Regions from separate parts of the Neobacillus sp. plas4 genome, predicted to be linked through region 2. Evidence: riboswitches for the same ligand, from Rfam matches in the RefSeq annotation. Region 2 holds a riboswitch; each other region holds the start of a gene.
The links. A riboswitch is a leader RNA that binds a small molecule or an ion and turns the genes downstream of it on or off. The one in region 2 is predicted to bind thiamine pyrophosphate.
Positions count from the first base shown of each region.

Region 1: another riboswitch for thiamine pyrophosphate. It lies ahead of AC2TFD_RS25955 (YkoF family thiamine/hydroxymethylpyrimidine-binding protein); the one in region 2 lies ahead of AC2TFD_RS14045 (thiamine phosphate synthase).
Region 3: another riboswitch for thiamine pyrophosphate. It lies ahead of tenA (thiaminase II); the one in region 2 lies ahead of AC2TFD_RS14045 (thiamine phosphate synthase).
Region 4: another riboswitch for thiamine pyrophosphate. It lies ahead of thiT (energy-coupled thiamine transporter ThiT); the one in region 2 lies ahead of AC2TFD_RS14045 (thiamine phosphate synthase).

Region 1 covers NZ_CM170152.1:5,131,963-5,139,374, reverse strand. Annotated here, with positions in the region: gene AC2TFD_RS25960 (molybdopterin-containing oxidoreductase family protein) at 1-1,426, opposite strand, end outside; TPP riboswitch at 2,045-2,142, shown strand; gene AC2TFD_RS25955 (YkoF family thiamine/hydroxymethylpyrimidine-binding protein) at 2,230-2,829, shown strand; gene AC2TFD_RS25950 (ECF transporter S component) at 2,830-3,411, shown strand; gene AC2TFD_RS25945 (ABC transporter ATP-binding protein) at 3,398-5,017, shown strand; gene AC2TFD_RS25940 (energy-coupling factor transporter transmembrane component T family protein) at 5,004-5,783, shown strand; gene AC2TFD_RS25935 (DUF3221 domain-containing protein) at 5,864-6,145, opposite strand; gene AC2TFD_RS25930 (DUF6376 family protein) at 6,177-6,593, opposite strand; gene AC2TFD_RS25925 (helix-turn-helix domain-containing protein) at 6,745-7,179, opposite strand; gene AC2TFD_RS25920 (transposase) at 7,373-7,412, shown strand, end outside.
Region 2 covers NZ_CM170152.1:2,811,481-2,818,892, forward strand. Annotated here, with positions in the region: gene AC2TFD_RS14005 (2-isopropylmalate synthase) at 1-816, shown strand, start outside; gene AC2TFD_RS14010 (hypothetical protein) at 1,312-1,506, shown strand; gene AC2TFD_RS14015 (M20/M25/M40 family metallo-hydrolase) at 1,734-2,402, opposite strand; gene AC2TFD_RS14020 (hypothetical protein) at 2,507-2,800, opposite strand; partial or broken gene AC2TFD_RS14025 (nicotinate-nucleotide--dimethylbenzimidazole phosphoribosyltransferase) at 3,232-3,474, opposite strand; gene AC2TFD_RS14030 (hypothetical protein) at 3,453-3,743, shown strand; partial or broken gene AC2TFD_RS14035 (IS1595 family transposase) at 3,765-3,969, shown strand; gene AC2TFD_RS14040 (hypothetical protein) at 4,047-4,328, opposite strand; TPP riboswitch at 4,665-4,773, shown strand; gene AC2TFD_RS14045 (thiamine phosphate synthase) at 4,943-5,512, shown strand; gene AC2TFD_RS14050 (FAD-dependent oxidoreductase) at 5,514-5,669, shown strand; gene AC2TFD_RS14055 (nucleotidyltransferase domain-containing protein) at 5,795-6,067, opposite strand; gene AC2TFD_RS14060 (acyl-CoA dehydrogenase family protein) at 6,375-7,412, shown strand, end outside.
Region 3 covers NZ_CM170152.1:5,413,620-5,421,031, reverse strand. Annotated here, with positions in the region: gene AC2TFD_RS27115 (alpha/beta hydrolase) at 1-384, shown strand, start outside; gene AC2TFD_RS27110 (DoxX family membrane protein) at 578-1,081, shown strand; gene AC2TFD_RS27105 (hypothetical protein) at 1,173-1,310, opposite strand; gene AC2TFD_RS27100 (hypothetical protein) at 1,626-2,093, shown strand; gene AC2TFD_RS27095 (LysM peptidoglycan-binding and 3D domain-containing protein) at 2,489-3,325, opposite strand; TPP riboswitch at 3,601-3,703, shown strand; gene tenA (thiaminase II) at 3,813-4,499, shown strand; gene AC2TFD_RS27085 (PHP domain-containing protein) at 4,728-5,600, shown strand; gene AC2TFD_RS27080 (DapH/DapD/GlmU-related protein) at 5,617-6,249, shown strand; gene AC2TFD_RS27075 (GntR family transcriptional regulator) at 6,405-7,106, shown strand; gene phnG (phosphonate C-P lyase system protein PhnG) at 7,302-7,412, shown strand, end outside.
Region 4 covers NZ_CM170152.1:1,464,648-1,472,059, forward strand. Annotated here, with positions in the region: gene AC2TFD_RS07315 (MerR family transcriptional regulator) at 1-303, opposite strand, end outside; gene AC2TFD_RS07320 (histidine kinase N-terminal domain-containing protein) at 490-1,623, opposite strand; TPP riboswitch at 1,742-1,848, shown strand; gene thiT (energy-coupled thiamine transporter ThiT) at 1,974-2,549, shown strand; gene AC2TFD_RS07330 (FeoA family protein) at 2,879-3,103, shown strand; gene feoB (ferrous iron transport protein B) at 3,103-5,109, shown strand; gene AC2TFD_RS07340 (FeoB-associated Cys-rich membrane protein) at 5,129-5,284, shown strand; gene AC2TFD_RS07345 (helix-turn-helix transcriptional regulator) at 5,388-5,846, shown strand; gene AC2TFD_RS07350 (transglycosylase domain-containing protein) at 5,972-7,412, shown strand, end outside.

The sequences.
Region 1 (7,412 bases), 2.3 Mb from region 2:
CCTCTTCAAATCCCATTCCTTTTGCCAGCAGGCGGAAAACATCGACATTCGATTTTGACTCTCCATATTGTTCTATGACTGGCTGCTGAATTTGTATAAAATGATGCCAGTAGGACGTATAAATGTCCGTATTCTCAAAAGACGATGTTGCAGGTAATACAATATCAGCGTATTTTGCAGTTTCGGTTAAAAATAAATCATGAGCAACCACGAATAAATCCTCGCGTTCGAGACCTTTTCTCACTTTTTGGCCTTCTGGTGCAACCACTGCAGGGTTACTGCTGTAAACAAAAAGTGATTTTACTGGAGGATCTAATGTCAGCAGAGCCTCCCCGAGCTGATTCATGTTAATTGTCCGTGTCTGTTTATTTTTTAATAATCTTGGCAGCTGCAATTGTAACGAGTTAATAGTAAGATATCCTGAATTGCCTTTAATCGCACCGCCGCCTTTGATAAGCCATTGACCTGTTAATGCCGGAAGACAAGAAACCGTTCGGACAAACATGCCGCCATTGTCATGATGCTGCGGCCCGTTACCAATTCGAATAAATGAGGGGGAGGTTTGACCATACATTCTAGCAAGTTTATAAATATCCTCAACGGGAACCCCGGTTATCTCTGAAACTGTCATAGGATCGTACTGAATGACATGCTCGCGCAGTTCTTCATAACCGACAGTATATTGCTGGAGGAAGGAAACATCCACCATGTTTTCAGCAAATAAAATATGCATAATTCCAAGAGCTAGAGCACTATCGGTACCCGGTAAAATAGGAATAAACCAATCTGCCAATCTGCCAGTTTGATTTTTATGAACGTCAATCACGACAATTTTGGCGCCATTTTCCTTCCGTGCTTTTTGAGCTAATACCATTTGGTGCATATTGGTGCTTGCAGCATTAATCCCCCAAAACAGGATGAGCTTCGAATGAATCGTATCTTCTGGATCGGTTCCAAAACTGCCACCCATCGTATATTGATAGCCGACAGCGCCGGCAGATGAACAAATACTCCGGTCAAGCTGTGACGCACCCAAACGGTTGAAGAATCGACGGTCCATTCCTTCTGCATTCAGTCGGCCCATGTTTCCATAAAAGCTATAAGGAAGGATGCTTTCAGGTCCGTCCGTTTCGATTAGCTTTTTCCACTTGGAGGTTATCGTTTCAATCGCTTCCTCCCAGCTAATCCGTTCAAATCTACCTTCTCCCTTTGATCCTATTCGCTTCATCGGATATCTTAATCTGTTTTCATCATAAATCCGTTCCGTCATATTACGAACCTTATTACAGATATTCCCCTTGGTCACAGGATGCTCCGGGTCGCCCTCCACCTTAACCACTTTTCCATCAACCTTTTGTAAGAGCAATCCACACTGATCCGGACAATCCAACGGGCAGACAGATTTGAAAATTCCATCCTGCTTCATCCTCACAAAACCCCTCTTTCACGGTGCCTGTCACCAAAGTTGAAACGCAGTTTCAACCATTTATACATCATTGTATATTTTTTTATCATATGACAGCTTATTAGGTTAGGCAAGTGAATATAATCTTGGATAGAATAAATAGATTTAGAGTGTTATTGGCAAATAATTATTTCCGAATAAATTCATAAGAAATGAATTGTTGTGCTTTTATAGAACAGTTAAAGGTAAAATACCAACCATTATTTTATGACTCTATATGCTCTCCGTTCAGCATATTCGGAACAAGGAATACAAACCTTAATAACCTTCCCGTTATCATCAATATAACTCCTTAAAGGTCTAACCTTCCGCTTACAGAACACACATCTATTGAAAAAAATATCCCAAAAAGCCATCGATCTTCCCCCATATAAAAAGTCCTGTTTTATATTATTCTAGTGGAGTCCTTGAAGTGTCCGCCTGGGGTGGACAATGTCCACGGGGGGTGCCTGTCACCATTTATACATCATTTATGCATCCATGCATAAACGGTGACAGGCACCAAATCACATCACCATATCTCTTTACAAGTTGAAAGATTTATCTTAAGATTATGGCAACAATGAAAATTGCATACGGTTTTTGCACTAGGGGAGCTTTTGGCTGAGAGGATGTTTGTCCGACCCTTATGACCCGATCTAGATAATACTAGCGTGGGGAAGTGCAGGAGAAGCTTATCATGAACTTTTAATGATGATATGATTCGACTGCATCCCCATGGGGTGCAGTTTTTTTGTTGCCAAAAAATGAATGGGGGAATAAGTATGTCTAATTTTTGCGGTACGAGTGAAATTACGGGAGCACGGTTTTCAATTTATCCAATGTCTGATAGGTTTGTAAATATTATTTTATTAGCACTTAAAGAAGTAGATACATCAAAGGTTTGGATGGAAACGGACGATGTAAGCACATGTGTGCGCGGAAGATCTGAGCACGTATTTGATGTGGTAAAAGCTATTTTCCTAGAATCATCAAAAAACGGCGATCATGTTGTTCTTCAAGCAACTTTTTCAAATGGCTGTCCAGGGGATTCAGCGGGTGATGTTTATCTTTCGGAAAGCCCTGAACGTTTAAACGAAGAAAAATCACTACATATCCAACAAGAAGTCGCGGTCCAATTTGCACTCTATCCAATGGGGATCCCTACCTACATGAATGTCATCATGGATGCAGTAAAACTTGGCCAAGAACAAGGTACTTTCACTAAAGGTGTTCACTACGCATCAAGACTTGATGGTAATGCAAACAAAGTATTTAAAACGCTGGAGGATGCTTTTCAAGTTGCACACGAAAGTGATTCAACCCATATTGTAATGACGGTTGCGATGTCGGCCAACAGTCCATCCAAAAAGGGGGATAAATAAATGCTCGCAAAATGGAAATTACGTGAAGTCATCGTTTTATCCGTACTTGCTGTTGTTTTTGCAGTCGTTTATCTTTTGTTCCTCCAGCTCGGAAATGTCCTATTCGGACTTTTCGGATTGATTGGCTATGACATGATTTTCGGAATTTGGTTCATCGTCTCGATTATTGCTGCCTATATTATCCGTAAGCCTGGAGCAGCGTTCCTCTCAGAAACCGTTGCGGCAACCGTTGAAGTCATGCTAGGAAATGCCGTAGGACCGCAGTTAATCGTTTCCGGCATGATCCAAGGTTTAGGTGCCGAAGCAGTCTTTGCAGCAACGAAATGGAAGAACTATTCCACTTGGGTTTTAATGGCAGCAGGAATGGGCTCGTCGGTGTTTAGCTTTGCTTGGGGCTTTTATGTATCAGGATTTGCGGCACTTTCGCCAGGTTATGTCACAGCCATGTTCTTTGTTCGCCTATTGAGTGGAGCATTACTGGCAGGGTTACTTGGCAAGTATCTAAGTGAAGGGCTGGCAAAAACAGGTGCCTTAAACAGTTTTCCGTTAGGAAAGGAATACAAACGCAATGTCACCATTTAGGCATCAAATTGAAGCTGAGGGGTTGGGATTCAGCTATGAAGACCGTGAAATTTTCACAGATCTAACGTTTTCAGTCGAAAAAAATCAAGCTCTTTTACTCCTAGGTCCAAGCGGCTCTGGAAAAAGTACGCTTGCCTTCTGCCTCAATAAGTTGTACCCAGAAGCTGTTGATGGTGTATTGAAGGGGAGCCTAACGTTTGAAGGAAAAAAGCTGGATGAGTTTAAACCAGGTGAACTGAACCAAAAAATAGGAATTGTGTTTCAAGACCCGGAAAGCCAATTCTGTATGCTGACGGTGGAAGAGGAAGTGGCGTTTGGCTTGGAGAACTTCCATGTGCCGCGCCAAGAAATGGAAGCAAAGATTCACTATGCCCTGGCTCTGGTGGGGTTGCAGGATGAGAAAAAAACGGTTATCCATACACTTTCGGGAGGGCAAAAGCAGAAACTTGCACTTGCCTGCGTGTTGGCCCTCCAACCGGAGGTCATTATTCTTGATGAGCCGACGGCGAACCTAGATCCGCTGTCGAGCACGGAACTGGTTGAGACAATCACTATGTTAAGGAACGAGCATCCGTTTACACTGATTGTCATTGAACACAAATTGGATGATTGGGTAGAGATGATGGACCGCTGTCTCGTCATTGATTCAAGTGGAATGGTGCTTTTCGATGGAACGCCAGCAGAATGTTTTGGTGAATTCACACCATATTTACAAAAAGAAGGCATTTGGCTGCCAAAAGTAGTGGAAGCAGCGATGGCAGCTAAAAAGGCTGGTATTTTTAAAGGGGAAAGACTTCCGCTCCGAAAGCAAGAATTAATAGCGGGGCTTAAGAATTCGGCTGATTTTCTTAAAAAATCAAACCCTGCCACTGTTAAAGATGAACCACTCCTTGAAGTCAAGGGTCTCTTTGCCCGCGGGTACTTAAAAAATATTCATTTAAGTATACGTAAAGGAGAGCTGACTGCACTTGTTGGTGCGAATGGTTCTGGAAAGACGACGTTATCAAAATGTTTAGCAGGACTCATTCCGCTTACGCAAGGAGAAATCCACTTTTGCGACGTTCCACTCTCCAAATGGAGGGAGAAGGAATTATATAAAAAGCTGGGATATGTGTTTCAAAATCCGGAGCATCAGTTTATTACCGATAGTGTTTATGAGGAAATTGCCTTTGGCTTGGAAGACCCCGCAGCCGTGAAATCCATTCTTGAAAAAATGGGGCTGCTTAAACACGCAGGCGCCCATCCTTTTACCCTTAGTCAAGGCCAGAAGCGGCGGTTAAGCGTCGCAACCATGCTCATTCATGAACAGGAACTGCTTATCCTTGATGAACCAACATTTGGGCAGGATGCTAACACCGCTCATGAAATCATGGAAATCCTTGAAGAAAAAGTTGGCGCAGTGTTCATGATTACCCATGATATGGAGTTGGTTGACCAGTATGCTGACACCGTCCATGTGTTAGATGGGGGAGAGATAATTTTCTCCGGTACACCTGAATCGTTGTGGGAAAATCATGAAGTCGTAGACCGGGCTAGGTTAAAGCTTCCGTTTCGGAAACAACTGGAAAATGAACTGGTAAGGAGCGAGATGCATGTTACTACATGAGATGAATCCAAGTATAAAGGCATTTGCTGTCGTCATTTCCATCCTGATTCTATCAGTGTTTTTTGATCCCATAACACCACTTATTATTATCCTTTTAACTGTGACGGCAACCTTTCTGTTAGCTACCGTTTCTTTTAAAAAATGGCTGCTGTTATTTGCTCCGTTTTTATTTATCGCATTCATTTATGTATGGTCAACCATGTTGTTCCCGCGGCTTCAGGAAGGGGATAACGTCATCTGGGAATGGGGATTTTTGACGATGACAGCAGAAGGCTTCCGAAGAGGAGTTTCCCTTGGACTTAGGGTGTTAAGCTTTGCTACGTTATCAATCATGTTTACGTTAACGACAAAGCCAACCGATTTTCTCCTAAGTTTAATGCAGCAATGCAAGCTTCCGCCTAAGCTTGCCTATGGAATCATGGCAGGATACCGATTTCTGCCGTTAATAAAGGAAGAATTCCAGACCCTGCAGAATGCTCACCGAGTCAGGGGAGTCGCCAAAGCACGTACCATTTCGGAAAAAGTAAAGCAGCTAAAAAGATATGTAATTCCGCTCCTTGCGGGAGCGATTCGAAAAGCAGAGCGTACGGCACTTGCGATGGAATCAAAAGGCTTTACTGGAGAAAAAAATCGGATATTCTACCGCGAGATTACAGTTACCAAAATCGACTGGCTCTTTTTCGTTCTCATGATTAGCGCCGTCCTTCTAAGTGCCTTTATTTCTTGGAAACTAGGATATTTACAATTTTATAATGGTGAACTATGAATACAAATAAGGAATACATCAATGCTTGATTGTTGGTTTATCAACAGAAGAAAACAGGCTGAAAGCTCAGCCTGTTTTTATTATTTCAAGATTTCAATCCTTAAAGATTTACCTTGTAATGGATAGGATTCTCTCAATTTTCCATCTGTCCAAACGGCAACAGTTTGCCCTTTTTCAAAGGTATTAGTCTCGCTTTCTTTAGGGAGCGAAAGCCAGATTAATCCTACTTTCTCATCCTCTACTAAAATCCTGCTGCTTTCTACATCTATAACCGTTCCTTTAATATCGTATTCTCCTTTTATATTGCAGCCCGTTAGTACCATGAAAAATAAAATGAGTGTAAGGATTAGGTGTTTTTTCATGGCGTTTTACCTCCCCTTGTTTGGAGTTGATCTATTCACCACTTAGCTGTTGAATCTGGTCAATAATGCTGGTGATGTCTTGTACAGACTGGAATAGTTCGGTATTTTCAAGAATAGCAGGATCAAGGAGACCATCTTTGAAATTAGTCAAATAGGTTTCGATTTCAGTAAGAATGGCGCTGTTTCGTTCAACAATTTGCTGGTGGAGCTCAGCAGCTATATCGGGAGCCTGCAGGTCACTAAACGATTCGACCGTTTGCTGCATATCTTGAAGCAGAGCTTGTAGATCTTCTGCTGCTTGAATGTCACTAACAGCTTGTTGCGCAAGTGCAGGAGCTTCATTCGCAAAATCAGTAGCAGCAGATAAATAATCAGTAGCTTCATTTATATAAGAAAGTGTATCCTGTGCGTCATTAAGAAACGAACATCCCCCAAGCAGCAACAACATGCTGGCAGAAAATACAATCAGTAAATTCTTCAGAGTAAATCCTCCTTTTGATTATGCGTTTTTATGGTGCCTCTATGGTGCCTGTCACCGCCCGTGGACAAAAGTACCGTTTTGTCCGTGTGGAGTGGACAGTTGGGATTGAAGCTTTATTTTATTTAGGTATAATGTCGTATTTAATACAGAGCTTCCGAATTGAGGTTGTTGGTCCATTCTCAATGGTGTTTATTTTCGCTTTAAATGGATGTTTGGTAATCTTATTTTTGAAGTTATGTGTTTTTTTCTTTTGTAGAACCAGTTTTCTTTGTTTGTCTCTCTGCTTCGCTAATTCATATTTCTTATTAACCCTATTAAAATAATCTATATTTTCCTTATGAATTTCATCTATTAATTCAGAAGCTTCCATTTTAAATACCTTAGCCAAATAAAAAAAGACTCCGAGACCTATATCTGGATACATATTAGCTTCCAGTTCTCGAATAAACTCGACGTCCTCGTCAATAAGTTCAGCAACATCTTCAATTGAAAGCTGTCTTTCGATTCTTAATCTTTGTATTACTTTGCCAGTCTCAAATTCTCCTAAATCCATTCGTATTACCCCTTCCTAACTCAATTATACAGATATCTTCCTTTTAAGTGAAATGAATGAAATTTCTTTATCAAAAGGAAGAGGATTTTTGGGAAGGATGTCGAATGATATAATTTATTCTAACTATCTTCCTCGTTTTTCAACTTTACCAATTTCCTATCAACTCAAATCCAATTAAATAGGAGTGACCGTAATGGGTCGAAAACGCCGCACATGGTTTCAAGGTGCAAAAT
Region 2 (7,412 bases):
GTAGCCTTGGAGGAAGTTGCCCTAGCATTGGAAACTCGTTACGATCATTTTCAGAAGAAAACTTCAATGGTTTTGAAAGAAATTACTAAAACAAGTAAATTGGTAAGCAGATTAACGGGAATGCCAGTCCCAGCGAACAAAGCGGTTATCGGAGCGAATGCATTTGCGCATGCATCCGGGGTTCACCAAGATGGCGTGATTAAAGATAAGAGTACGTATGAAATCATGAAACCTGAAACGATAGGATTAGATGAAGTTGATCTAGTTCTCGGAAAGCTTTCTGGCCGTAACGCTTTAAAACAAAGATTAGTCTCCCTAGGATATGATATTAGTGAAGATGAATTGAGGGTGGTTTTTAAGAAATTCAAAGAACTGGCAGATCGTAAAAAAGAAATCTTAGATGATGACATTATTGCCTTGGTAGATAATCAGACAAAAAATGGAATTGAATATTTTAAACTCAAAAATATTTCTATTTCATATGATACTTCAAGTCAGCCGCTGGCATCGGTTCTTCTAATTGATGACAGAGATCATTTGCAAAAAGGAACAGCTTCAGGTAATGGATCAGTTGATGCCATTTTTAATGCGATTGATCAAATCGTCGGTCAGGAAATTGAATTATTAGACTATAAAATATTATCTGTTACAAAGGGGAAAGATGCACAAGGCGAGGTGTTTGTTCAAATCAAAAGCGGAGATACAATCGCACAAGGTCGCGGGATGAGTGTCGATATCCTTGAAGCGAGTGCTGAAGCTTATCTAGCTGCTATCAATAGAGTAAAAAATAAAATCTCTGAAATCGTGACAAAGTAATAGATAGTATGATAAATCAACTAATAACGAAAAACACTCGCCAATGTTGATAAATCAATGTTTGTGAGTGTTTTTTTTGTAGGGGTATGAGTAATACATACAATACTTCTATTGCTATACCTAAACAGGAGATTCGGATCCTTTATGAATCCTTTTGTAAAAAAGAAGAGGATTTTCATGAGGAAATACATAGGCAAAAACAAATGATACATTTGTAAAGCTTGAATGTGAAGAGCTTGACGATACGGTTACGCAACGTTATACGATAGGTTGGCAAAAAGAAAAAGAAAATAAAAAAGAAAAACAACAACAAATTGTTTGTCCTAATAGATTTGTACACGATTTAACAGCAGGTGAGGATTGAGGAACATTGGACAAAAATATTCCTTTCTATAATTTTCTGTCTATCGAAATGGTGCACTCCATGTTAAAATGTATAAACTATACCACTAAGATGTTTTGTTAATAAATGATAATAATAAGTGTGATGGGATTTTGCAGAGAATAAAGACAGCAATATTTATTATTACTGGTTTCATTTGTGTGGGTATGTATCTTTATTTACTTCTGCTAGACCGTAATCAAGCAGGTATGGAAAGTGTAAAGACGACAGCTTCTGTAAAGGATGAACAAGTAGAATATACAGTCATTACTGACGCTGAAAATACAGCAACTGAAGAAGAGACATAAATAGAAGTGGTTGAAATAAATGATACCTCAATAGCAGAAGAAATTAAGGTTAAGGTTCGGAAAGTAGTAAAAGGTGCCTTAGACTTATTTAAAAAGGATAAAATGATTGTGTCTATCGATGACACTCTAACAAAAGGGGTTTGAGACGAATATTATGTTCGGTGTCTCGCACTTTAAGTCATATAAAAAGAAGCAGGCTGTCTGCTTCTTTTTATACAGTTTGAATTTTATTTAAGTATCTTTTGTTTGATTAATTGGTGATGTAACACCGATTCTACTAGCAATACCGTTTCAAACGTCGACTTGTAATCTACTGTTTCCGTTTTCTTGTGTTCATTTTGGTAGCCGGCAGATAGATTGACAGAAGGGATGCCGAACTCAGCAAATACCATCGCGTCACTAATACCTCCGGGAGTGATTTTCCAATCATCCATTCCAGCCAATTTGCCTGCCTTCTCAAATAATCTGCCATACTCTTCTGGACAAAAGTGTACATATTTGCTCCCCGAGGTAACATTATCCCTATTTCCACGGCGGTCAATCACAATGGCAGCATCCACATTCTCAATAAAATCCTGGTCGATTTCCCGAGACCCTTGGCAGCCAATTTCCTCTTCAACGGTAAAAGCCACTTTCAGGATTCCTCTAAAATTGGTCTTTTTCACTCTACTTAGGATTTCGAGAATAGCTGCAACTCCTGCACGGTCATCGGCTCCAAGAATCCCTTCTGAATTTCTAAGAATGGAACTTTCTTCTATAATTTCTCTTCCTTCCACGATTTCGTTAACTGTATCCAAATGAGCAGAAAGAAGAATAGTCGGACAATCTCCAAGTTCCACAAAACTGAGAAGATTGCCTTTCCGATCGATAAAGGTGTGATCAAGAAGAGAGGACAATTTATTTCGCACCCTGGAACGAAATCTACTTTCATCAGTGCTGACACCCAGTATAGTCAAGCACTCTATCAGCAGACCTTTAAAGTGATTTGCCTGAAGATCCGTTAGAAAACTTGGTTTTTTCCAGACTTTATAAAGATTTTCTGCAAAATCGAGTAACTGTGACTGCTTTTTCCATCAATTCTTAAACGGAGACTTGGAGGTACAGCTGCCTTCAAGAGTTCCAGCTGTTTTCCATTCGGAAACTTCGTTAGAAAAATTCTAGCCTCTTCTCTACCATGTCGGTCGCAGCTGCCAAACGTATAAATACCAAGTTCGTTCATCCAGCGGATCACTCCACGGATATATGGGTTAAAATCAGTAATAGGTAAATCTCCAAGGACTGGATCAATCAGCAACCCTCGTCCAGGGAATTTATGGTTTTAGCATATTCTTGTAGGAAGGAAATAAAATCTTCATCTGTAATCTTGTTATCGACTTCATGAAACAATTTCCCTGTACCAATCAGTAGTTTACCAGCATTACATACTCACTATTTATCGATCTGATCAAACAGGTGGAAAGACACGTTGGATGAGCAGGGATGAGTGCAATAATGGGATTCTCTGAGAGTAATTATGACGTAGAGGCAGCAAAATAAGATAACAAAAAGCAATTATCCCTTTCTATTATAAAAGTAAACGTCAAGTAGCCTCCAAATACTACATGGGTGGTGTATTTCGGGGCTAATTGACGTTTACGTAGAACATTGTGGTATGTATAAATAAATATAACTATAACTTGAAGGGATGGAGGACAGGTTCACTGTCCCAGTTACTTCTATTTCCTACTATATTTCCATTCCTACGTCCTCAAAGGTAGGCATATTTTTCATCATAGAGCAGGCTGCTTCTATAATAGGGAAAGCCAAAGCAGCGCCGGAACCTTCTCCTAAGCACATATCCATGTGTAACATTGGTTCGATTCCTAGCAGTTCACTCGCTATTTTTCCACCTGGTTCTAGAGACGCATGGGAGGTGATGAAATATTCCTTCGCTTTCGGTTCAATCCTTGCAGCAATTAAAGCAGATAGCAGGAAAACCTTATGGATACCTATTTATTTTCACGTCACCTTTTGAGACTTTTAAAGGGAAAGAACTAGCTATTTATGCTTACCATAAAGAAACCGGAGAAAAAATTACAGGGTTGTTCCCAGAAACAATTATAGAGCCGTCAACAGGCTATTCCACTTTAGAACGCTTCACTGCTACCTTTGCAGTTCCAAAAAGCGGCTTATGGCGTTATGAAGTGGTATTAGATTGTGAATTTTATGCTGATGTTGTTTTAGTGGTTAAAGAATAACAGTGAAATTCCATATTTTTAATGTGGAAAGACTTATATGAAGATTTCTGTGAATTAACCAAATCAGAGCAGATGGCATTGTTTTAGTGCGATTAAACAAGACTTGTTTCCAGATGAACCAGATAAAATTACTAAACTACTCAAAAGCATTCGTGAAGCCAGATTTTTTGCTTCTGGTTTGGGTTGTGTTCATTGTGGTAGCACTCCGGTTAAACGGAACGGTAAATCTAATTATACAACGGTTGAAATGTTAAGAAGTGCATAAAGAAAGACCTCGCAGTTTGAGGTCGGTGTATCGTTAAATTAATTTGACTTTTTGAGTAATACTTTTTGAATCTTTATTTGCTGTTTTTTGTAATAGGTATTCTTTTTCATTTTTTCACTATTAAGTTTTCCAATTGCAAAACGAACATCTTTATCATTCATAATTAAGTTTTTAAATTTATCATTATCAAGATATTTTTGAAACCATTGATATTCTTTTAGGAAATTTATATTCTTTTCTATTTCTTCCTCCGTTACATCCTTTGTTAAGGTAAATAGAAATGTACCTATTGAACCTAAAAGTTCAAGCAAAGCTCCCAATGATTCCACCCCCCTTACCTAAATTTCTTTACATTATCTACGCTTGATATTATAAAAGGTTCCTTTTAAATCAATATATTTACATATAACTATATCAAAAAATCCAAACATCATAAAAACAACAATCTTTGAGAACACAGCCTAATGAAAAAAAAGCAACTGAGCGAATGATCTGACCCAATAAAGTTAGACAAATATTCTTATGCAACATTTAAATTTTGCCTTCATTCGTTTGTGATTATATTCCCACCAATAAAAAAATCAGAAAATTGACATTTCTAATCAACGTGCTAATATTAACCATGTAAGGTAATTAATTCAAATGAATAAATGAATCAAATCCGCTAGAGGTGCCTTTTTAAAAGGCTGAGATTGAAGTGATACTTCGGGACTCTATGAACCTGATCTGGGTTATACCAGCGTAGGGAAGTGGGAAATTCGATATTTGGAGAGCAAATGCTTTATTTCAAATTTTTCGACCACTTTCTTACTATAGGAAGTGGTTTTTTGTTGTTTACTTGATTTCATTGAAAAGTAGCATCTTCAAATAGGAGGGGACATGTATTTTAACTAGTGTTAAAGGCAAAGAATTACATATTATATCCAATGGTAAAATGGCAATCGAACAGTTAGGGGAAATTGTAAGTGATATTCATCCATATATAACTGCAATTCATATACGAGAAAAACAAAAAACTGCTAGGGAGCTATTTCAAACAGTCGAACTTTTAACAAAAAAAAACATACCATTGTCAAAGATCATGATTAATGACCGGGTAGATGTTGCATTCGTAACAGGGGCCAGAGGCGTTCAATTAGCCTTTCATAGTTTAGAAGCAGCAAGTGTAAAAGAAAACTTTCCTCAGCTTAGGATAGGGAGTTCTATCCATTCCTATCATGAAGGTCTAAAAGCAAAAGAGAAGGGTGCAGATTACGTTCTATACGGACATGTTTTCCATTCTCAATCAAAACCAGATAAGATCCCAAACGGTCTTGAGGAAGTAAAAAAGCTATCAAATTTAGATATTGATGTTATTGCCATTGGAGGGATAACACCTGATAATACGGAGGTTCTAAAGGAAGGGGCAAATGGGATTGCTGTCATCTCAGGTGTTTTAGAAGCGCGTGACCCATTATTGGCAGTAATGGCTTATCGCAAGGCATTAAATAAGGGAGGTGAATAAATTGGAAAATTCATTTGATGTTGCCATAATCGGAGGAGGAATTAACGGAGCCTCGATTGCCTATCAGCTATCAAAGATAGGAAGAAAAGTAATCATTATTGAGAAGAATCAATTGGGGTGCCAAGCTTCAAGTGCAGCTGCGGGCAGCACAAGGTAAAATCATTGAATCAAAAATGCAATTTGATCTTTCACCAACGATTCACACGAATACAAAACCTTCTTTTTTAATATTGGAAATCAGTTTCTCTTTCGTTAGACGATTCATGAAAATAACATCAATCTTTAATGGAGTGGACATATCATGAATTCCTGTTCGATTAAGTTTTGATCGGTGCGAGAAATTATTTCTGTAAAAACAGCTAAATCAATATCAGAAGACCGCTGGTAATCTCCTCTTGCTCTTGAGCCAAATAAAAGAATTTCTTTAATTTGGTCATTCTTCCAACAAGCTTTGTAAGTGACTAATAAATCGTTTTGATATTCCTGTTGAATTCCAAATAAGCTCTGTCTCGGTTCCCATCTCAATCCTTTATGACGACTTATCTTTCTTAGCATTTCCGTACATTTTTTCCTTTTCCTGTTTAATAGTATAAATTGTATTTCTTGATAACCCTGTTTTACGATGAATGTTCATCACACTTTTACCAGCAGCCAATAATCGACTTACAAAAACTTAAATTCATTATATTGAATTATTGATAGAAGTAAATTTTTTTCTGTTAATTAAACTTATCAATTTACACTCAACTGTTAACAAGTCTTAACAACACACTGTATACAATCCCTTGTTAATCAGCCGAAAATAGTTGGCATGGTTTTTGCATTATAAAAGGGTGAGTGAAAAATAAATGGAGGTATTAAGATGATTCAATTAAAAGATATTGATGAAGAAATCTTGTTATTAAAAAAGTCAGTTGAAGCTTTTGCTAGAAAAGAAATTGAACCATACTACAAGCAGTGGGAACAGGACGGCGCTTTTCCAAAAGAATTATGGAAGAAACTAGGGGCAGCGGGCTTCCTTTGTGTGGATATTCCAGAGAAATATGGTGGATTAGGTGGCCCCCTATCCTATTCAGTAACAATTATTGATGAGTTAAGCAGGCTTGGCTATAGCTCAATAGTCGGAAATTTATCCGTCCATTCTATTATTATTCCACATTACATTCTAAATTCAGGCACGGAAGAACAGAAGAATTATTATTTACCTAAGATGGCAACAGGGGAATTAGTAAGTGCCATTGCAATGACCGAACCCGGTGCTGGTAGTGATTTGCAGGGTATTCAAACTTCAGCAGTTAAAAAGGAAAATACAGACGAATATATCATTAATGGTGCAAAAACGTTCGTCTCAAATGGTCAAAGTTTTGATTTTGTGATTGTCGTTGCCAGGACAAATCCGGAAGTGAAAGCTTCCAGGGGAACGAGCCTATTCATAGTGGATGCAAAAGAACAGGGTGTAATCAAGGGGAAGAAATTAAAGAAAATAGGTCTTTACGCTAAAGAAACATCTGAGTTATTCCTTGAAAATGTAAACGTTTCATCAAGTCAAATATTAGGTGAACTAAATGCTGGTTTTGTAGTTTTAATGAAAGAACTACCCAGGGAGCGGATGGCATTGGCAGTTATAGCATGTGGGGCTATGGAGGGTGCACTTGAAATTACAATAAAATATCTCGGGGAAAGAGAAGCTTTTGGAAAACCTCTAAATCAACTTCAAGTGATTCGTCATAAAGTAGCTGAAATGGTAACAGAAGCAAAGGTAAATCGTGCATTTGTCGATCAATGTCTCCGATTATTGAAATCCAACGAGCTTTCTACTGCGGATGCAAGTATTGCAAAGCTTTCAAGTTCGGAAGCACAGGGAAGAGTTGTGGATGGTTGCTTACAGCTCTTTGGTGGA
Region 3 (7,412 bases), 2.6 Mb from region 2:
ATTTATACCGATAAAGATGTAAAGCATCCAGGATTACTTGGAGTTTCAAAACCTATGTTTCAATCCGAAGATTATACACTAATGGACATTGTCCATTCGTATTATCATGGTTTCAAGCTCATTTACACGCAAGCATTCATCGAAGAATTGGCAGAGAATGATTTTTTCAAAAGTGTTAAGGAAATGGAAATGCCTGTTACTTTCATACATGGAAGAAAGGATTTTCATGTGCATGGAAGTTTAGTAGAAGACTATTTCAAACAGTTGAATGCAAAAAAGGGGAAGAACTTTATTTGGGCAGAGAAATCAGCACATTTATTCCATCCAGATGATACGAGAATCATAGAACAATATTTTATAGAAGAATTAAGGCACCTTAAATAGGAAGAAAAAGGATTGCCAAACTGATTTACATAAAATAATAGTAGTTATTCGTCTTCTTTTAGTCTTGTTCAAACTTCCGCCATAACATTTCAAACAAACTGTGAACTTAACACTACACCCATGTTATTAACTGTTGAAATCCACTATAGTGTAAGTATAGAGAACAAGATAAATTTGAAAGAAGGAATGAAAAATGTTTAATCATTTTTTAAGAGAAAATAAAGTTTCAGCAGCTATTTTAACAATTATTCGTTTATACCTTGGCTATGCTTGGTTCACAGCAGGTTTTCATAAAATTACTGGCGGATTCGACGCTTCTGGATTCTTAAAAGGAGCAATTGCAAAACCAGTTACTGGTCCAGATGGCAACATGGTGTACGGCTGGTATGTAAACTTCCTAGAAAGCTTTGCACTGCCAAACATCGATGTCTTCAACTTCATCGTTCCTTGGGGCGAAACATTAATCGGTTTAGGTCTTATGCTTGGATGTTTAACAACAGCAGCAATGTTCTTTGGTCTAGTCATGAACTTCAGCTTCTTCTTAGCAGGAACTGTTTCTCATAACCCAACTGATATTTTCTTAGGCTTCATCATCTTGACTGCAGGTTACAACGCAGGCCGTTACGGCTTAGACCACTGGGTGGTACCATTCATCCGCAAAACAGTTGGAAAAGGTAAGGCAAAAGCAACTGCATAACAGGTAACAAGGTGATTCGTCCCCCTCGAATCGCAAATATATAATACACAAAGACGATTCGTTCCCCCCGAATCGTCTTTTTTTTCAGAGTTTAACAATAGGCAGGAATATGATAAGAGTGGTATTGTCGAAGGATAAAGAAAATGGATTGACAAATATAAGAATTTGATAAACCAAAATAGTTCAATCCTCTGGTTATTCCTTTTATCTTAGCTACTTTATTTGTCATGTACAATTCTCCAATTGTACATTAAACCTCTAATTTCACTCGCTTTAATACTCTTTAATTTTAAAAATTTGTCAGAAGTTCAAAAGTATAAATAATTCGTACTTGGCCTCGATTATGTATACCCATGTTGTGGATCTATTAGATTTTAAGTAGTTTTTACATATATATATATAGGTAGGAGAAGGGATACTATGGGATTTGAGAAGAATACCAGACCTTTTTGAATACTCACTTGCAGGCAAGAAGCGGTGAACGGTTGGGGCGCTTAAGAGAAGGTCACAATCAGGCTGAAATGTTGTTCTTGAAGCAAGTGTGGTGGCCAGCATTTTACCATTTCAAATATCTCATCCAGAATATGAAGTTGATGATTTCAAGGATGGCAAAAGGTATTTGGACTTTGCTTATATTCGTCCCGCCATCCGAATTTGCCTTGAAGTCGACGGATATGGCCCTCATCTAAAGAACATAAGTAGATGGAAATTTTCAGACAACTTGGAACGTCAAAACCAGCTAGTGATTGATGGATGGACTGTGATCCGCTTTTCTTATGACCAAGTGAATGAGAAGCCTCGTCGATGCCAACAAATCGTTCAGCAAGTGATTGGGCGCTGGGTGAGTGATGAACTTGACCAGGCATCACTGTCCTTACTCGAAAAGGAAGTTCTTCGACTAGCGATTCGAAAAGGAGAAGAAATATCCCCTATAGAAGTCGAGAAGTATTTGAATCTAAGTGATAAGACGGTAAAAATTTTCTTTCTCAACTTGTCGATAAAAAGATGCTGATCCCCGCATCTGGGACCAAGAGAATCCGCTCTTATCGGTTGGGTGATCAGGTTAAGCACCCGATTGATGAATAGACGGAAAAATTCCGCTTAATTAGAAAATAAGATAAAAAGTTGCTTAAATAGACGGAGAAATTCCGCCTATTGACTAGAAAATGATGAAAATAGGCGATTTTGCAATGAATAACCGGAAAAACTCCGCTTATTTCCCTAAAAACGCACTCCATTCTGCATTTAACCGGAAAGTCTCCGCTTATTTTACTTTTACTAGGTTCCTCATTTGAGGAAAAACCCCCTTAACTAAAAGGAAGTAGATACGCTACGGTTTCTCTGTTCTTTTACTGCAAAAAAACACTGCAATCCCTTATCATATAAGGTGTTGCAGTGTTTTTAGTGTTAGTTCAATATGGTTACCTTTAATTGTTTTCTTCCAAAATTGATGGCATCTTGTTTAGAAGGAATAAAGACATCAATTTTATTTCCTTTAATGGCTCCGCCAGTATCTCCGGCGATTGCTTCACCATAGCCTTCTACATACACTTTACTTCCCAACGGGATAACAGATGGATCAACGGAAATGACCTTTTGATTTGGATTTTCTATAAGGTTAATTCCAGTAGCCGTAATACCGGAGCAGCCTTCACAAGAAGCGGTATAGGCTGTTGCTTCAACGATAATTTCTTTTGATTCAGGTGCAGCGGCTTCTACTGCAGGGGCACTTTCAATTGGTGCCGGCGCTACTGCTGGCGCTTCCGCTGCAGGAGTACTTTCAGACGGCGCAGGAGTTGCTTGTGCCTCAACTACAGGCGTACTTTCTGTTTTTGTTGGTGGTGCAGGTTGTTCTGATTTATTTGTTAAAGAAATAGTAGTAGGTTTTAAACCTTCAAAGATTACTAGATTTAATCCAGGATGGATCAAATCGCTATGTAATTGATTCCATTCCTTCAGTTGTGGAACTGTTACTTGATGTGCCATTGCTATGTCCCATAAGGTGTCGCCTTGTATAACCGTATAGCGTTTTTCAGGGGCAACGGTTAGTACATCCCCAGGATGTATTAGATCTGATGTAAGATTATTTAACTTTTGGATATATTCCACAGACATGTTGTTTGCACGCGATAGAGCCCAAAGAGTGTCTCCTTTTTGTACTGTAATCGATGCAGCTTGAACATTAGCACTTACAGTTACTGAGAGTACAGCAACTGCTAAAATCGATACAAATTTCTTAAGCATTCATTTACCCTCCATGTTCTTTGGTTGCTAATTTTTAATAATCGTAACATAGAATATTCCGAGAAAAAGAACAGGGAGGTGTTAATTCGATTACAACCATGGCGATTATATTGCAATACTATTTCTAAGGTTAACTAAACTCTATAAAGTCAGTCGTTAAAAGGAAGTGTAAAAGTGTTTCGGGGAGCTGCTATCTAGTAAATAGTTAGATTTTTATGATAATTAATGATTGACTTCAGTAGATTGCATATGTAGAGTTAATAGTAATTTAATAGGAAGACCACTAGGGGAGCCATTTATGGCTGAGACAGGTATGATCCTGGACCCTTTGAACCTGATCTAGTTCATACTAGCGTAGGAAAGTGGAGTCTGTGTCAGGATATTGTCAATTATTCTACCGCTCCATTTTTGGGGCGGTTTTTTCGTTTTTACCATTTTTTGCTCCAACTAGAGTCTTCCCGTTAATACCAATAAGGGGGCTGATGTTATGAGTTTTTCTGCAAATCTAAGAAATGAAGCAAATCCAATCTTTAATGCGATTTTTGAACATCCATTTGTCCAAGGCATTGCCAATGGAGATTTAAAAAAGGAGCAGTTGATTCATTATGTGAAACAAGACTTTGAATATTTAAATGCTTTTATTCGAATTTATGGAGTAGCAGTTTCGAAGTGTGAGAATCGTGAAGATATGGATATGTTTAATCAGCAAATTTCATTTATCTTAAACAGTGAAATCCATCCGCACAACAACTTTTGTCAAGTTGCCGGTGTGCCATACGAAGAACTACAAGGTTACCCATTAGCACCATCCGCACTTCATTATACACGTCATATGCTTACCGTTGCTCATGAGGGAACATTAGGAGAAATTTTAGCTGTTTTATTACCATGCCCATGGACATATTGGGAAATTGGGAAAAAACTATTACAAGAGATTCATCCGGATCCATCACATCCATTTTATGAATGGATCACTTTCTACGGAATGATTACAGATTCCATTACTACAAAATTTTGCGCGCTATTGGATGAGTGGGCGAAGGACGCACCAGAAAGAGAAAAAGAAAAAATGAAACAACATTTCTTACTAAGCTGTCAGCTTGAATATATGTTTTGGGATATGGCCTATAATCTTGAAGAATGGCCAGTGAAATTGGAGTTAGTAAAAGGATGAGTTTTATCGGGTTTCTTTTATAATTGAAAAAAACAGGCATGATTCAATTTTGATGAATCATGCCTGTTTTATTTTATGAATTTTTTATTGGTATTGTGAAATGGTGAGCAAAATTTCAAAAAGCAACAAAGTTTAAGAAAAGAGCCTTTACAAACAATTTACTCACAATTAACACTATATAACTTGGTACCAAGTTATTCTTATAGCAAAGATAAAGGAGGGACCTGCGTGAAAATTGAGTTACATTGTCATACGAATATTTCAGATTGTCCATTGTCGATTGAGGAAGTCTTGGAGTTAGCTCTTGCACAAGGGGTTTCGCACTTAGCGATTACGAACCATGACACCACGAAAGGTCTTAAAGAGGCAGTTGAAACAGGAAAGAGATATGGAATAGAAGTCATTCCAGGCATTGAGATGTCAGGGTTTGATTTTGAAAGAGGCCGCCGTGTTCACATCCTCGGTTATTTTATTGAACCTGGTCATGATGGAATTGAAACGATTTGTCAACCACTCGTTAACAATAGACACAGAGCCTCGGAGGAAATGGTAGAAAGATTAATCGCTGCAGGATATAAGATCACATGGGAGCGCTGTAAGGAAATTGCTCATGGAGGGACAGGAGTTTACAAGCAGCATATCATGCATGCATTGATTGAAGCAGGATATACCGATTCCATTTATGGTCCACTTTATAAAAAATTATTTAATCGCGGACAAAATGGTGAGAAGCCGGGGATTGCTTTTATTCCAATGGAATATATGGACGCCAAAACAGCAGTTCAGGCGATTCTTCTTGCTGGCGGAGTACCGGTGCTTGCTCACCCGGGTCAGTATGGAAACTTTGAAATGGTGCCGGATTTAGTGGAAGCTGGATTGCAGGGAATTGAGGTTTGGCATCCGTTGCATGATAAGAAACATGAGGAACAAGCCAAACAGCTGGCAAGGAAGTATGACTTAATCATGACTGGTGGATCTGATTTTCACGGTGAATATGGAGAAAAACCTGTACTAATTGGGAGTAAAAGCCCAGGAATGGAGACTTTTGAAGCGTTAGTAGCGAGAAGAGAGCGGACCGGAAAAAAAGAATCATCTAAATAAGGAGCTGAACATTCCTATGCCATTTATTTATCAGCCCAAAAAAGAAAAAAAGTTATCCATCACTCCAAGCTTCGCTGATTCCAGTTATATTATTAATAGTTATGCGGGGGAATGGACTTCGATTGGAGAAAATAATCATATCATCGAGTCGACATTTGGTGATTATACCTACACGATGGATGATGTAACAGTTAACTATGCAGAAATAGGGAAGTTTTGTTCGATTGCGTCCCACGTATGTATTAATCCGGTCCAGCATCCTATGGACCGAGTCAGTCAGCACCATATGACTTATCGAAAGGTAGCATATGACTTTGCCAAGGAGGATGATGAAGCCCTTTTTAATTGGCGGAGGACTCAAACCGTAAAAATTGGTCATGATGTATGGATCGGTCATGGTGCGATTATTATGAAGGGCGTAGAGATTGGTACCGGAGCAGTCGTTGGATCTGGGTCGGTTGTCACGAAAAACGTCGAGCCTTATACGATCATCGTGGGTGTTCCTGGCAAGCCGATTAAAAGAAGGTTTTCAAAAGAAACAGCTGATCGATTACTTGAAATTGCCTGGTGGGATTGGCCAAGGAAAAAACTTGAAGCCCATTTTGATGAATTAAATGATGTAGACGCGTTCCTAAAAAAGCATGGATAAGTGTTGTGACAGTCCTAGTCCTGTATTAGGGCTTTTTCTTAAGGACTAAAAATATGATTCCATCTGTTATCAATAATTTACATAGGCTTAACTTTTATTTTATATTCTGGCGATATACTAGACATAGATTTGATTTCGAAAGGAGCAAAGCCTTGATGTCTGAAAAAACTTTATTAGTAGATCGGTTGATTTCGGAAATACGGGAAGGAAAATATAAACCGAATGACAAGTTACCATCTGAAAATGAACTAGCCGATCTGTATAAAGTACCAAGAATGGTGATTCGAAAGGTGTATGAGCGCCTGCAGGAACTTGGTTATATTTTTTCAAAGCAAGGAAAAGGCAGCTATGTTCAAAATCAAAAACTTCAAATACCACTTATTTTAACCGGAGATGTGAGTTTTACTGAAAAAATGAAGGAATTAAAGTATGATTCTAGGACTATGAATCTATCCTGTGAAAAAATTCCATACGATTCTTCCATTTATCATACGTTGCAAGTGAAACTTGAAGACACTGTGTATAAGATTAGCCGATTACGAATCGTTGAGGACTGTCCAATTGCTGTTCATACATCTTTTTTACCTCAATCCCTTTTTGAAAATATTGAGAAGGATGGGAAGGAAATTCACTCTATTTTTGACTATTATCGACAACAAGGATACACAGATTTTCAATCGACGCGCAGCCAATTGAGTGTCATTTTTCCAAGTAAAGTAGAACGTGACTTATTGAAATGTCCTAGTCTTGTACCCCTTTTACTCTTAGAATCTGGATGTGTAGATAAGAAAACCGGTGCAGTGCTTGAATATTCGAAGATTATGTATCGCAGTGATTGTTTTACCTATGTGATCTAAAGGTGTTGTTATACTGCATAGAGTTCTGAAATGAATAGAGGTTTTTAAAAAATCGGCCATTAAGTTGCCGATTTTTTTTATTTTTAACAAATGTCATTTACAAAACCAATACAAACTTAACTATTCTTTTACGTCCGCTCACTTGGCAACAAGATAGAGTAAAACATGTAGAACAAAGACATTAGGAGGCCTTCGATGAAAAGAAAACGAAGAACAGAGATTTTAATCAATGGCTCTCAAAAACTAGTAGAGGACATGGCCGTTTGTATAAAAGATCAATACCAGGTGAAGGTCATCCAAGAGCCA
Region 4 (7,412 bases), 1.3 Mb from region 2:
AATTGGAATGAGGTCAAATAAATCATTTTGCAGTTGATGCATTTGCTGTATAACTATATTTAGATGTTTTTCCACTTCTGCTTCACAAATTGATTTGTCTTTCCTCATATCTAGCTTTCTTTTAATCTCTTCAAGTGGAAAGTGTAAACTCTTACATTCTTCTATAAACTTTAAGTCCTTTAACGTTTCCTCAGAATAAATTCGGTAATTAGATTTGGAACGCTCTGCGTTTAATAAACCAAGTGAAGTATAATAATCGATTGTCCGCTTAGAGACCATTGCAATTTCCGCTAATTCACCGATACGATAGACAGCCCCATCATACCACCTCGATCACTAAATTTTAAAATAATTATAGTCAATTACAACTGTACAGTCAAACGTTCTAGTTTGAATAATAGTTAGTATCAATATTTTATGAATAAAGTTCCGCAGGTATGAATAAGAAAATTATAAATTTTCAAAAATAAAATAAGAAACAAAAGTCTCCTATAAAGGAGACGCAGCTAATGGTAATCTAATTGTAAATATCGTGATTTTAGGCGACGATGAACAGGTTAATTCACCTTTATGTTTTTCAATAATTTCTTTGCACACGAACAACCCGAGCCCGGTACCGAGTTTTTTTGTTGTAAAAAAAGGCTCGAATATCGTTTTACTTAATTCAGAAGGGATCATTGGCCCATTATTGGATATAGATAACATAACATGGGTGTTATTCTCAATATAACTGTTAATTTCGATGGTTGGGTTTGGAATTCTGTGATGAATTAACACGTCAATGGCATTAAAGATAATATTAATAAAAACCTGACGAATTTCATCTGCATATCCATAAAGAGAAATTTCTTCGACAATTTCTTTTTTTATTTTTACTTTACCATCTAAAATTGAAGGATATAAGAAATTTAAAACCTCATCAATTAATTTATTAAAATGAAATTCCTCTTTTTCTTTTCCTATTAGTTCTTTCTTTGATAATAATAAAAATTGTGAAATTCGAAAATTCAGCTGGTCTAACTCACTTGAAATAATCTCTAAATATTTCATATCCGGATGGTCAGCCTTAAGAAGTTGAATAAATCCTTGAATCGAAGTGAGTGGATTTCTAAATTCATGGATAAAACTTGATGTCATTTGCCCGAGAAGGGTTAAACGGTCTTGATGAGTCGAATCAATAAACATCGTTTTTTCTTCAATAATTTTGTTTTTAGCTTCTGTATAATGAGTAACTGCGTAATAAAGGAATTTATCAAAGCAGAAATTTATCCTATTAATTGATTCTTGAAGAACTGACCATTGTAAACCAGATTTCCCTAAATAACTGTATAAAATGGTTCTTCCGAGATTGACATTATAGACAAAATCGCCAATATTAATATTGGCTTGGGCTCTTTCTTCAGAAGTTTCTAATGCATGCTGTTGAATCATCTCTAATAAATCTTGTTCATTCAGTTTATGCATGTCTAGCACTATATTAAACATAGTTATCCCATTCTGCCTTATTTTTTCTTTAAAGGGATCTCCATCAGCTATGACAATTGAATTTTCCCACTCTTCTATTAAACTTTTTTTATTCTTATCAAAAAAAGTAATTAATTCCGTTTGTACTTCAGATACCATCACACTTTTCCTCCTAAGGCAAATCCGAACAGACTAGTTATTTAATTATACCATGATTAGGAGGTTTTCCTTGTAAAAGTTCTATAAAAATAGTATATTTGTTAAGAAATTAATTAAATATTTCCACAAGGGGAGCTGCTTTCGGTGGCTGAGAGTGAACGTTCGAGTTCTGACCCTATGAACCTGTTAGTTAACGCTAGCGTAGGGATGTGGTTTGCCAGATATCAATATCAAGCAATGCAGACAATCCTTATATGTCGTGCATTGCTTTTTTTTGTTAATAAGGCACCATATTAAATTACAGGAATAAGCCTATCGAACGTTCTCCAAAAAAATTAGGGGGAACAAGTATGGAAAAAAAGCGCAATAAAACATTATTTCTAGTCGAAGTAGCCGTATTTTCAGCACTAGCATATTTATTAGATTTGGTTTCAGGTCTCTTGTCGCTAAAAATATGGCCGCAAGGAGGATCCATTTCGATCGCGATGATACCAATTTTCTTAATGTCCTTTCGTTGGGGGTGGAAAGGCGGTATCCTATCTGGGTTTTTACTTGGATTACTTCAGTTCATTCTAGGCTTTTCGCAAATCTATACACTGCTTCAAGGTATTATTGATTATGGCATTGCCTTTTCAGTCGTTGGTTTAGCAGGAATTTTTGCTTCACAGGTGAAAAATTCTCTTGCAAATAATCACAAAAAAAGCTGGATCACTTATGTAGTTTTAGGTACATTCTTGGGAAGTGCATTAAGATATCTTGCTCACGTCTATTCCGGAATCGTATTTTTTGGTGAATATGCGCCTGCGGGTCAGCCAGTAGCTGTGTATTCCTTTGTTTACAATGGAACCTACATGCTTCCAAGCTTTATCGTAAGTGCAATCATTGTAATCCTGATTATAAGTGCGGCACCGAAAAAAATGATCTAAGATAAAAAGAGAAAAGTCCTTGACTTTTCTCTTTTTTTTGAAATAAAGGATGAATTTTTGAACCTAGATTACTGTCCAGCTCCAGCGCCCTAGCGGCTAGTGTCCTTCGGTCTCCGCCCTACGATAAGTCACCATCGAATCGCCTACGGCTCTTCGTGTTTCCTTTATCTCAGTTGGAGCCCTCCAGGCCATACGCCGCTGACCAGGGCGCTTACGCTTTTCTTATTTTATTTCGGTTTTTTGTCACATAATTTAGCAGATATAAATGGTAAAATTACCTTATAAATAAAGATAATCATTCTCAATTAACATATGTAAGGGTGATAGAAATGTTCGGATCATTTAAGGTAGGAGAGAAAGGAATCATCGTTAATATTTCTAAGGTAGGCCGCTTAGTACAGAGAAGGCTGATGGACCTGGGAATTACTGAGGGTTCAGAAGTTTGTGTTAAATGTATCATGCCATTTGGCGGACCAGTGATGATTGAATCATGCGGACAGTGTGTTGGTCTCCGCCGCAAAGAGGCACGCTTAATAGAAGTGGAGAGAGTTTAATGGAAGTTGCCCTCATTGGAAACCCGAATACTGGAAAAACCTCATTGTTTAATAATCTAACAGGATCCTATGAATACGTTGGTAACTGGAGTGGCGTAACCGTTGAGAAAAAGGTCGGAGTCTTTAAGAATAATATAGGAAGGTTAATTGACTTGCCTGGTGTTTATTCACTTAATCCATTATCAAAGGATGAAGGGGTTGTAACTTCTTTTTTCTTGGAAGAACAGGTAGACAGGCTGTTAAATATTTTAGATGCTTCTCAGTTAGAACGTAATTTACATTTAACCTTACAAATGCTTGAATATGAAAAACCATCTCTAATCGGCCTAAATATGGTTGATGTCGCATCAAAACGAGGAATTCAAATTGATCCTGAAAAGCTGTCACTAATCCTAGGGGTACCCGTTGTTCCTGTAGTTGCTCGGAGTGGAAAAGGGTGTGATCGATTAATTGAAGTTATTTCCACTGAATCCAACCATTCAAAGGTAAAAAAACATATTTATTATGGTGGTGCTGTAGAAGATGCCATAAATAAAATAAGTATGGAATTAATAGGGAAGACCAATCATTCACCTAGATGGCTTGCTATTCAACTATTTGAGAGCAATGAATATGTAAAAACATATCTCGCTGATTTTGTTGAGGTTCATAAGCTTGAAGAACTTATTTCCCAGTTAGAGTCTGTAGTTATACAAGAAAATAACAATGTAAAAACACTTGCAAGTTTTATATATATGAAGAGGAAAGAAGTTATAGAGAAAATTTTAAAGTCATCTGTTCAAAAAATAGGTACAACTAAACCCTTGTCGGAAAAAATAGACGCAATTGTTACCAATCGTTACTTAGGAATGCCAATCTTCCTGCTATGCATGTATTTGATGTTTATGCTGACGTTTGATTGGCTGGGAACACCATTGTCTGACATCCTTGATGGATTTTTGACTGGACCGGTAACAGCGGGATTTGAAAGCCTATTACTTGCGATACACGCTTCTGACTTTATCCATGCGCTGATTATTGAGGGTCTCATTGCAGGTGTCGGCGGGGTACTAGTATTTGTTCCACAGATTTTTATTCTTTTCTTTTTTATTTCTTTATTAGAGGATTCAGGTTATATGGCACGGGTTGCCCTCGTAATGGATCGGATTATGGAGTCTGTTGGGCTAAATGGAAAGGCATTTATTCCGATGATGATCGGGTTTGGTTGTAATGTACCTGGTATCATGGCTGCCAGAACAATTGAAACGTCACGTGAAAGACTAATGACAATATTATTAACACCACTCATGTCATGCTCTGCACGACTTCCTGTATACGCATTATTTGTTGGTGCATTTTTTGTTGGACACAAAGCTCTATTTGTGTTAAGTCTTTATGTTCTGGGAATTGTAATTGCATTACTATTAGCAAAAATATTCTCTAAAACCTTATTGAAATCTGAAATATCTCTGTTCGTTATTGAACTGCCGCCATATCGGCTACCTCAATTCCAGTCGCTTTGGAGAAGTACCTGGGATAAGGGAAAGGGCTTTGTTCGAAAAGCTGGAACATTTATCTTTGCTGGCTCTGTTTTCATTTGGCTGTTATCCTATACGGGACCAAATGGATTAAAAGTGGAAATGGATGATAGCTTTTTAGCAGCGATTGGGAATTTATTTGCACCAATTCTTGATCCAATTGGATTTGGGACATGGCAGGCAGCGGCCTCTCTAATAACAGGATTTTTAGCAAAAGAAGCTATTATTTCTACCATGAATATTATTTATTTCGTACCCGAAAATGCGAGTTTGCAAGGTTTACTGAGCGATTTCTATACACCGCTTGCTGCGTACAGCTTTATGGTTTTTATTCTATTATATATCCCCTGTTTGGCAACTGCCGCAACAATCTATAAAGAAACAGGTTCAAGAAAATGGACGGCTTTTTCAATTCTTTATGCCCTAATACTTGCGTATGTTTTATGCTTGTTTATTTATCAGGGCGGCAAGCTGTTTGGTCTAGTCTAAGAGTAGGAAGGTGATCTCAATGATAGCAAATATTATCATTGGCGCTGCGATTTTTGGTTACGCCACATGGGCATTGGTTAAATTTATAAATAAATCAAAAAAAGGAAAATGTGCAGCTTGTGATCTTGAAAAATCCTGCTCTAGTCAAAGTCAGTGCGGCATTCCCCCTAAATGAACAAAAAACTGCTATCATCAAATACGATAGCAGTTTTTTTCTTTTAATTTGTAGGGAACTTGTGTAATATTACACTAGTAGGAATTGAAAGTGGGTTACGAAGATGAATAGAGAAGAGATCATTAAGCTAGTTTCTGATAAATTACGATTAATCCGCACAGAAGCAGGTTATACACAAGATAAAATGGCTGAGATTATAGGTATATCCAAAAAAACACTGGTACAGATTGAAAAAGGGAGGGTACTTGCAAGCTGGTCAACGGTTGTATCAATCGTTGCATTGTTTCGAGAAACCGAAACAGTCCAATTTTTATTTGGAAATGAACCGCTAGAAGTTCTAGAGACAGTTGCGCGCGAAGGGATCGACTACCGAAAAATGAAAACATTTGGCGGCCGGATTTGGTGGCGAGAAGTGTTAAGAAAAAACGGCTTTATCCTTCAGCAGAATATTCTTAGTAAACATTTTCGTATTTTGGATGACAAACATTATCGGATTTATAGCAGCTTTGATGAGAAACAAGCGAAAATCCGCTTTAAAGAGGTTACCAAGCTATACCAATAAAGAGAAGCAATCGGGAAATATTTCGGTTGCTTTTTTATTTGCACCCATTTGGTTAATTTTTCCCCTTTTAGGGAAAAAGAAAATGATGTCCAACATAATTGTATATTTACATCAAGGAGGAGAGCATGAAAAAGGTTGTGAATAATTGGAAGCGGTGGCATATGACCCAAGTGATGGTTCTTTCCTTTTCTCTTCTGATTTTAGGCTTTTTAGGAATTGTATATGCTTATTCGATGGATGTGGATATTTCTCCACTAAAGAATGAACTCCCTCAAGCGACAGTATTTTATGATTTACATGGTGAAATTGCCAGCAAGATATCAGCCAACAAAAATGAAGGCATTTCAATTAAACATGTCCCTGACACGTTGAAAAATGCAGTCATCGCCATCGAGGACAGACGATTTTATGAACACCATGGTGTTGACTTTATCGGGATTACCAGGGCGCTTATCCGGGATATAAAGGCTGGCGGTATGGTAGAGGGCGGCAGCACCATTACCCAGCAGTTAACAAAAAACACGTTACTAACCTCACAAAAAACCTTGAAAAGAAAAGTAGATGAAGTATTTTTAGCAATGAAAATTGAGAGGCAATACAGTAAACAGGAAATCCTTCAAATGTACTTAAACCAGATCTATTTTGGTGATGGAGCATGGGGAATTAAGCATGCGGCACGAAATTATTTCGCAAAAGAAGTGAACGATCTGACGATTGGTGAATCAGCTTTACTTGCAGGTTTAATTAAGGCCCCTTCATCTTTAAATCCCTATCATCACTTAGAAAAAGCAACACAGAGAAGAAACCTTGTTCTAGCACAAATGAAAAAGCAAGGCTATTTAACACCACAGGAGTATGAACAAGCAATAAATGAAAAAGTAATCTTAAATAATAGAGGCGGGGACCCCTACCGAGGGAAATATCCTCACTATGTTGACCAAGTGTTTGAGGAAGCCATTAAGGAATATCATTTGTCTCAAGATGAATTATTAACAGGGGGATATAAAATCTATACCGAACTGGATCCTAATATGCAAAATTCGATGGAAAAAACCTACGAAAATAAGACCTTATTTCCAAAGGGAAGTGATCAAATTGTTCAAAGCGGCGGGATTCTGCTTGATCCAAAAACCGGCGGCATCCGAGCAATCGTTGGAGGACGCGGGGAACATACCTTTAGAGGCTATAACCGTGCAACTCAATTAAAGGCACAGCCAGGCTCATCGATAAAACCGCTGGCAGTCTACACGCCTGCACTAGAAAACGGCTGGAAAATAACAGATATGTTAAAGGACGAACCAATGAGCTTTGGGGAGTATGAACCAAGCAATTACAATCATGAATATGCAGGCGAAGTACCTATGTACGAAGCGGTAAAGGATTCGAAAAATGTTTCAGCCGTGTGGCTATTAAATGAAATTGGGATTGAAAAGGGATTAGAGGCAACGAGAAGATATGGGATTCCTTTAGAAAAGGGTGACCGAAATCTTTCCCTTGCTCTAGGGGGTGTAGAACGCGGAGTATCTCCCTTAATAATGGCTGAAGCCTATTCTGTTTTCGCAAATA